Regions from separate parts of the Paenibacillus sp. FSL R5-0519 genome, predicted to be linked through region 2. Evidence: riboswitches for the same ligand, from Rfam matches in the RefSeq annotation. Region 2 holds a riboswitch; the other holds the start of a gene.

Region 1 (3,183 bases), 230 kb from region 2:
TCAAGATTATACGAACCAACCATGCTGAGGTAATCATCCATGACAAATGATTTGCCGTGTATGGAATAAGGGCCTTGGTATTCATAAATGGCCAGACTGGTATCAAGCAACATTTCCTTAGAGCTTAAGTATCCCGCGAAAGCCAAAGGGTTAGGGGTCTGCTGGATTGAATTGGTTAGCATGATCCATTCTGCTTTTGGATTCATCGACAGATGTACTGCTTTCTCCATTTTCTTAGTGGGAATGGCATATGGCGTCTGAAAGTATACTTTCGAGTTTGCTTGATTGGCGAAATGAACAAATGCTCTCCACATGATCGGGTCTTTATACAGTCTTTTGATTGGATTGTGAATGAAAGCAACGTGGTCGGAATGAAGCGCTCCTCGAACCCACTCCTTAGGCAACACTTTCACAAAAGGATCGCTCTGAGCCTGTGCTTCTTTATATAACTCGGCCAGTTGAGCCAGCTCTTTTAACCCTTTTGCATGATGCTGACGTTTTGCATGTTTTTCTGGTTTGGTGAATGGATGGTTCCATAACTGATCTAGATATTGTTTCATTTCAACAACCGTGCTGTTCGTATTATCGTTTGCATTGTAAACAAGGACATCGCGATCAAAAACATAGTCTTTTGGGGGTTGCAATGCCATGTATTTATCACCAATATTTTGGCCGCCAATGATGCCATATGTGTTGTCTACAAGAAGGATCTTGTCATGCAGACGATTATGCCATGTCCATGGCATAAATAGGTGGAGTGGTTCATAATATCTTAATTCCACATTGGGATGAGCTGCAATGGCATCTGGAATATCACGCAATTCTCCGCGCATGCTGTGAAAAATCCCGTCTAAAATGATTCGAACTTGAACCCCCCGATCAGCCGCATCGAATAAAGCAGCAAAAAAAAGCTGAGATGTTTTTCCTTTTTGAATGGAGTAATAGGCCAGGTCGATGCTTGTTTTTGCCTCTCGAATGGTCTGGATTCTCACCTGACCCGATTGAAAGCCGTCCTCCAGGAGCATTACACGATCTGTTGTACTTCCTTCTGTTAACGATTTTTGTATATCCGTATTTTCAATAGCAGATGGAGACGGAACCAAAAATAAAAGGTAGGCTGTGAAAAAAACGTAGGCACTATAACACAGAATCATTGCGATTATGGTTTTAAGGATCATTCAGTACTCCCCCATTTTTATGTAAAAGTAATTATTGGTATAGCAGTACTATCTCCTTTTGTCTCTAAATTATGTTGTTTAAATGAATCAAGCTGCTCGGCTCAAGGCCAAACGATCAAAAACTAATCACCGAAGCGGCTTAGAAGCAAGTAGACGATGACCCGAAATCCGTTCCCATCCAGTTCTTGACTGGACACAACTGGGCCTCTGGCCTATAATTACACCTAGTAATGCCCGTAACTTCATAGTTTCCCAGGGGAGTCGGAATTGGCCGGCTGAGAGTGTATCCCACCAAGATACTAACCCTTAGACCTGATCTGGATCATGCCAGCGTAGGAATCGGAGTATATCGAAATGGCACAGCCCTATGGCTGAACGCCACCTCTCTAACGCCTGCACGCGTCCCGGATTACGGGGCGCTTTTTTAATGTTCTTTTATATAGCCAGAGAGCTAAAAAAAGTGACGTTATCCGGATCATAGCTGGTATAAATCTGTCGATTTATGCAAGAAGCTTGGATATGAAGCCAAGGAGTACCCGTGCCACTGGCCGGACATACCGAAGGAGAGAATCACAGATGAAATGGCGTAAAACAATGGGACTATTGCTCTTATGTGTACTACTGGTGACTGTGGCCGCATGTGGCGGTAAAGAAGCTGCCCCGGCTGAACAGAACGGCAGCACGAATACGGAGAGCAGCAATGAGGGCGACAACGCAGCCCTGAAGGATATTAAAGTGGTGCTCGACTGGACACCAAACACGAATCATACCGGCTTGTATGCGGCCGTAGACCAAGGTTTTTATAAGGCCGAAGGCTTGAACGTGGAGATTGTTCAGCCAGGTGCCGGCGGCGCAGATACGATGGTTGCATCCAATGAAGTGCCTTTTGGCGTAAGTTATCAGGAGAGTGTAACCCAAGCCCGCACACAGGGTGTTCCACTCGTCTCCATCGCAGCAGTGATTCAGCATAATACATCCGGGTTCGCTGCTCCTGCGGATCGGAATATCAAGTCGCCGAAAGATTTTGAAGGCAAAACCTATGGCGGGTGGGGTTCCCCTGTGGAAGAAGCCGTGATGCAATCCATTATGGAGGGCGAAGGTGCGGATGTATCCAAAGTAAAAAACATTAACATGGGTGACGCCGACTTTTTCACCGCAGTAAAAAGGGACATTGATTTTGCGTGGATTTTCTATGCCTGGACGGGGATTGAAGCTGAACTGCGCGGGGAACCGATCGACATGTTATATGTGAAGGATTATTCCGATGCACTGGATTACTACACGCCTGTCCTCGTAACGAACGAGCAGACGATTCAGAACGACCCTGAGCTGGTGAAAGCATTCCTGAAAGCCACTTCCGAAGGGTATCAATACGCGATTGATCATCCCGAAGAAGCAGCGAACATCCTGGTCAAAGCCGTCCCGGATCTGGACAAGGAATTGGTACTGGCAAGCCAGAAATGGCTGAGTCCGAAGTACACGGATGACGCCCCGCGCTGGGGAGAACAGAAACAGGAAGTGTGGCAGAACTACACGGACTGGATGTTTAGCAAAAAACTGCTGGATGAACAGATCGATGTGAGCAAAGCATATACGAACGAGTTTCTACCCCAATAATAATCTAGCTGTTAAGTTGACCTTTATGTGCACAAGAACGAAGAATGCAGAACCCATCTGAAGAAACGGAGTGTTCGCCTAAAAGCTTTCTGAAAGAAAGCTTCATCGGAAGCATACGCTATCCCCGGATTTCCCCATTGAAAATGGATTCAAGAAATCTGGGGATAACAGCGATCGGAAGAGGGTACTGCAATCGAAGTGGTAAAGTGTAAATTCCCTAGGTTCAGCTTATATAACCCAACCCGAAAGGAAAAGTGATCTCTCATGGCAAGCACACTACTTAGCATTCAGGTTATTCCAAAAACGCCAAATGGCGAGAACTCATATCCATACGTAGATCGCGCCATTGAAGTTATTCAGCAATCTGGCCTGAAATATCAGGTGAACG
Region 2 (3,183 bases):
AGCAACAGAGAAGTACCGACTAGGCATCCGAATCTGGGAGCTGTCGGCTCATATGTCCCGCAGTGATGATCCCGCTATTCTGCTGCTGCCTGCGATGGAGCGACTGAGAGATCGATTGGGGGAGACCGTGAGTCTGTACCTGCGTGATGGCAGTGAGCGGATTCGGATTCAGGCTGTGCAAAGTGATCAGGCGATTCGCCGGGTCGCTCCCGTCGGTGTTAGACTCCCGCTGTCTGTTGGCGCATCCAGCAAAGTCTTGATGGCGTTTGCCACGGACGAGGATCGTGAGGAACTGATGAACGGGCCGGAGTGGCCGGTGTTTATTGATCCGGCGGTGTATTTGGCGCAAATGGGAGATATCCGGGATAACGGATATGCGACGAGTTATGAGGAGCGTGAGCCGGGAGCTGCTGCGGTATCTGTACCGATTATGGATCGCCGAGGCAATATTGCAGCTGCCCTCTCGGTCTCAGGGCCTGTTAGTCGACTCTCACAGGAGACATTGCATGAATACGCACCTGTGTTGAAGGATGCTGCTACGCAGATGGGGCTTATGTTATCCTGATGTTGAGGTAAGGTTTTTCTCCAATTGAGCTGGTGATCTGGAATATAAAGGTTGTTTTTATGTTCCGGTTGCGCTACTCTGTAATGGACGGCCCAGTGGGGCCAGCTTCATTGAATATGAATGGCGGCTTATGTAAGCCGCAACTTGTTAACGTTACTGGGGGAGTCCGAATTGTCCGGACTGAGACGGAATCGCATGAGATTCCGGACCCTTTGCACCTGATCTGGATCATACCAGCGTAGGGAAGTAATCGGCGATATGACCACAACCACCACATGTGACTCTTGAAGGTCTCCGATAAGGAGCTGCACACAGGAGCATTATTGGTGATGGACATTCAAGTCGGTTCCTTCGGGGACCGGCTTTTTTTATTACAGTGAACGGGCGATATATCACAGACTCCATGGACTGCTTTTTCAATAACCTGCGAAAGTGGGCTTGGATGAAGAGAGTACTTGGCGTAGATCCATGATATGTGCTAACTTCGGGTCTGTTGTGAACTGTACATGAAAATGTCTCCGCTGGTCTGCTGTAGGATCGCTCTTTCTTCTCTGCGCTCTGCATGATTTGGGATAGGTACGTAAGCAAGCCAATGATGCTACCAACCAAACCAGCGAACGAACACTAAGGAGGAGACGAGCGAACATGAGTACAGGAAATCAAACGGGACAGCAAGCGATGGAACAGGAACATAACGGTCAGCAGGTGGAAAAGGAAACAGGAGCGGCCGGACGGGTTCAGCCCTTTCCGGGCAGCCGCAAAGTCTACATTCAGGGCTCACGGCCGGACATAGCTGTACCGGAGCGTGAGATAGCCCTTCATGACACGAATACTCCCCAAGGGGTGGAGCATAACGAACCGCTGCGTGTCTACGATACGAGCGGCCCCATGACCGATCCCGAATTCCAGATGGATATTCGGAAGGGATTACCTGCGCTCCGAAATCATTGGATTATGGAACGCGGTGATGTTGAAGCATATGAGGGCAGAGCCGTTCAACCCGAGGATAACGGATTAAAGCCTGGAGGGCGGAGAGCCGGGGCAGAGGAATACCCTGGATTTCGGGGACAACCACTGCGTGCTCAGGCTGGGCGTTGTGTCACGCAGATGCATTATGCACGGCAGGGCATGATTACACCAGAGATGGAGTATGCCGCTATCCGTGAAGGCGTGGAACCTGAATTCGTGCGGCAGGAGTTGGCGAGTGGACGGGCTATTCTTCCCTCCAACATCAACCACCCGGAGAGTGAGCCGATGTTGATTGGTCGTCATTTTCACGTGAAGATCAATGCCAATATCGGCAATTCCGCTGTATCTTCCTCCATCGAGGAAGAAGTCGAGAAGATGACCTGGGCGGTACGATGGGGATCAGATACGATGATGGATCTGTCCACAGGCAAAAACATTCATACCACCCGGGAATGGATCATTCGTAACTCCCCAGTGCCGATTGGTACGGTGCCGCTGTATCAGGCGCTGGAGAAGGTGAATGGAGAGGCTGAGGCGCTGACCTGGGAGTTGTACCGTGACACGCTCATTGAGCAGGCAGAGCAGGGCGTGGATTACTTTACGATTCATGCAGGGGTGCTGCTGCGTTACATTCCGATGACCGCCAAGCGGATGACAGGCATTGTGTCCCGGGGCGGGTCCATTATGGCAGCATGGTGCCTGGCGCATCATCAGGAGAATTTTTTGTACACCCATTTTGAAGAAATCTGCGAAATTATGAAAAGGTATGATGTGGCGTTCTCTCTCGGGGATGGACTGCGCCCAGGAAGCATCTACGATGCCAATGACGAAGCTCAGATGGCGGAGCTTGCTACACTTGGGGAATTAACGCAGATCGCGTGGAAGCATGATGTGCAGGTGATGATTGAAGGCCCGGGTCATGTACCGATGCATAAGATCAAGGAGAATGTGGATCTTCAGATGGAGATATGCCAAGAGGCACCATTCTACACACTGGGGCCACTGACGACCGACATTGCCCCGGGATACGATCATATTACGTCCGCTATTGGTGCGGCCATGATCGGCTGGTTCGGTACGTCCATGCTCTGTTACGTTACGCCAAAAGAACATTTGGGGCTTCCCAACAAGGATGATGTACGCGAAGGGGTTATTGCCTACAAGATCGCAGCCCATGCCGCGGATCTGGCGAAAGGCCATCCACGCGCCCAGCGCCGGGATGATGCGCTGTCCAAGGCACGCTTCGAGTTCCGCTGGCGGGATCAGTTTAACCTGTCACTCGACCCGGAACGGGCACTGTCCTACCATGATGAAACGCTGCCGGCAGAAGGGGCCAAAGAAGCTCATTTCTGCTCGATGTGCGGGCCGAAGTTCTGTAGCATGCGCATTACGCAAGACATTCGTGCTTTTGCGGCGGATAAAGGATTGTCCGAGAATGAGGCTGTAGCAGCGGGTATGCAGGAAAAGGCAGAAGAGTATCGGACACGTTCCTAAGCGCGGGTACAGCGCAAGCTGGGAAGTCTGACATCATTTGAAGGTGAGCATACTGCTATCATATCTTCTTCGTCGTATTGATCAGCTTCCTGATACTTTTTATCAGTATTATGGTTGATTGTCTGACAGATGTTTAATAAAATGAATGTAAGTAA

Evidence for each region. A riboswitch is a leader RNA that binds a small molecule or an ion and turns the genes downstream of it on or off. The one in region 2 is predicted to bind thiamine pyrophosphate.
Region 1: it holds a riboswitch for thiamine pyrophosphate, as region 2 does, so the genes downstream of both, MKY73_RS27345 (ABC transporter substrate-binding protein) here and thiC (phosphomethylpyrimidine synthase ThiC) in region 2, are expected to answer to the same signal.

The regions. Positions count from the first base shown of each region.
Region 1 covers NZ_CP150234.1:6,100,263-6,103,445, forward strand. The annotation lists gene MKY73_RS27340 (phospholipase D family protein) at 1-1,178, opposite strand, end outside; TPP riboswitch at 1,423-1,535, shown strand; gene MKY73_RS27345 (ABC transporter substrate-binding protein) at 1,755-2,795, shown strand; gene MKY73_RS27350 (thiamine-binding protein) at 3,060-3,183, shown strand, end outside.
Region 2 covers NZ_CP150234.1:5,868,478-5,871,660, reverse strand. The annotation lists gene MKY73_RS26330 (IclR family transcriptional regulator) at 1-565, shown strand, start outside; TPP riboswitch at 714-827, shown strand; gene thiC (phosphomethylpyrimidine synthase ThiC) at 1,244-3,028, shown strand.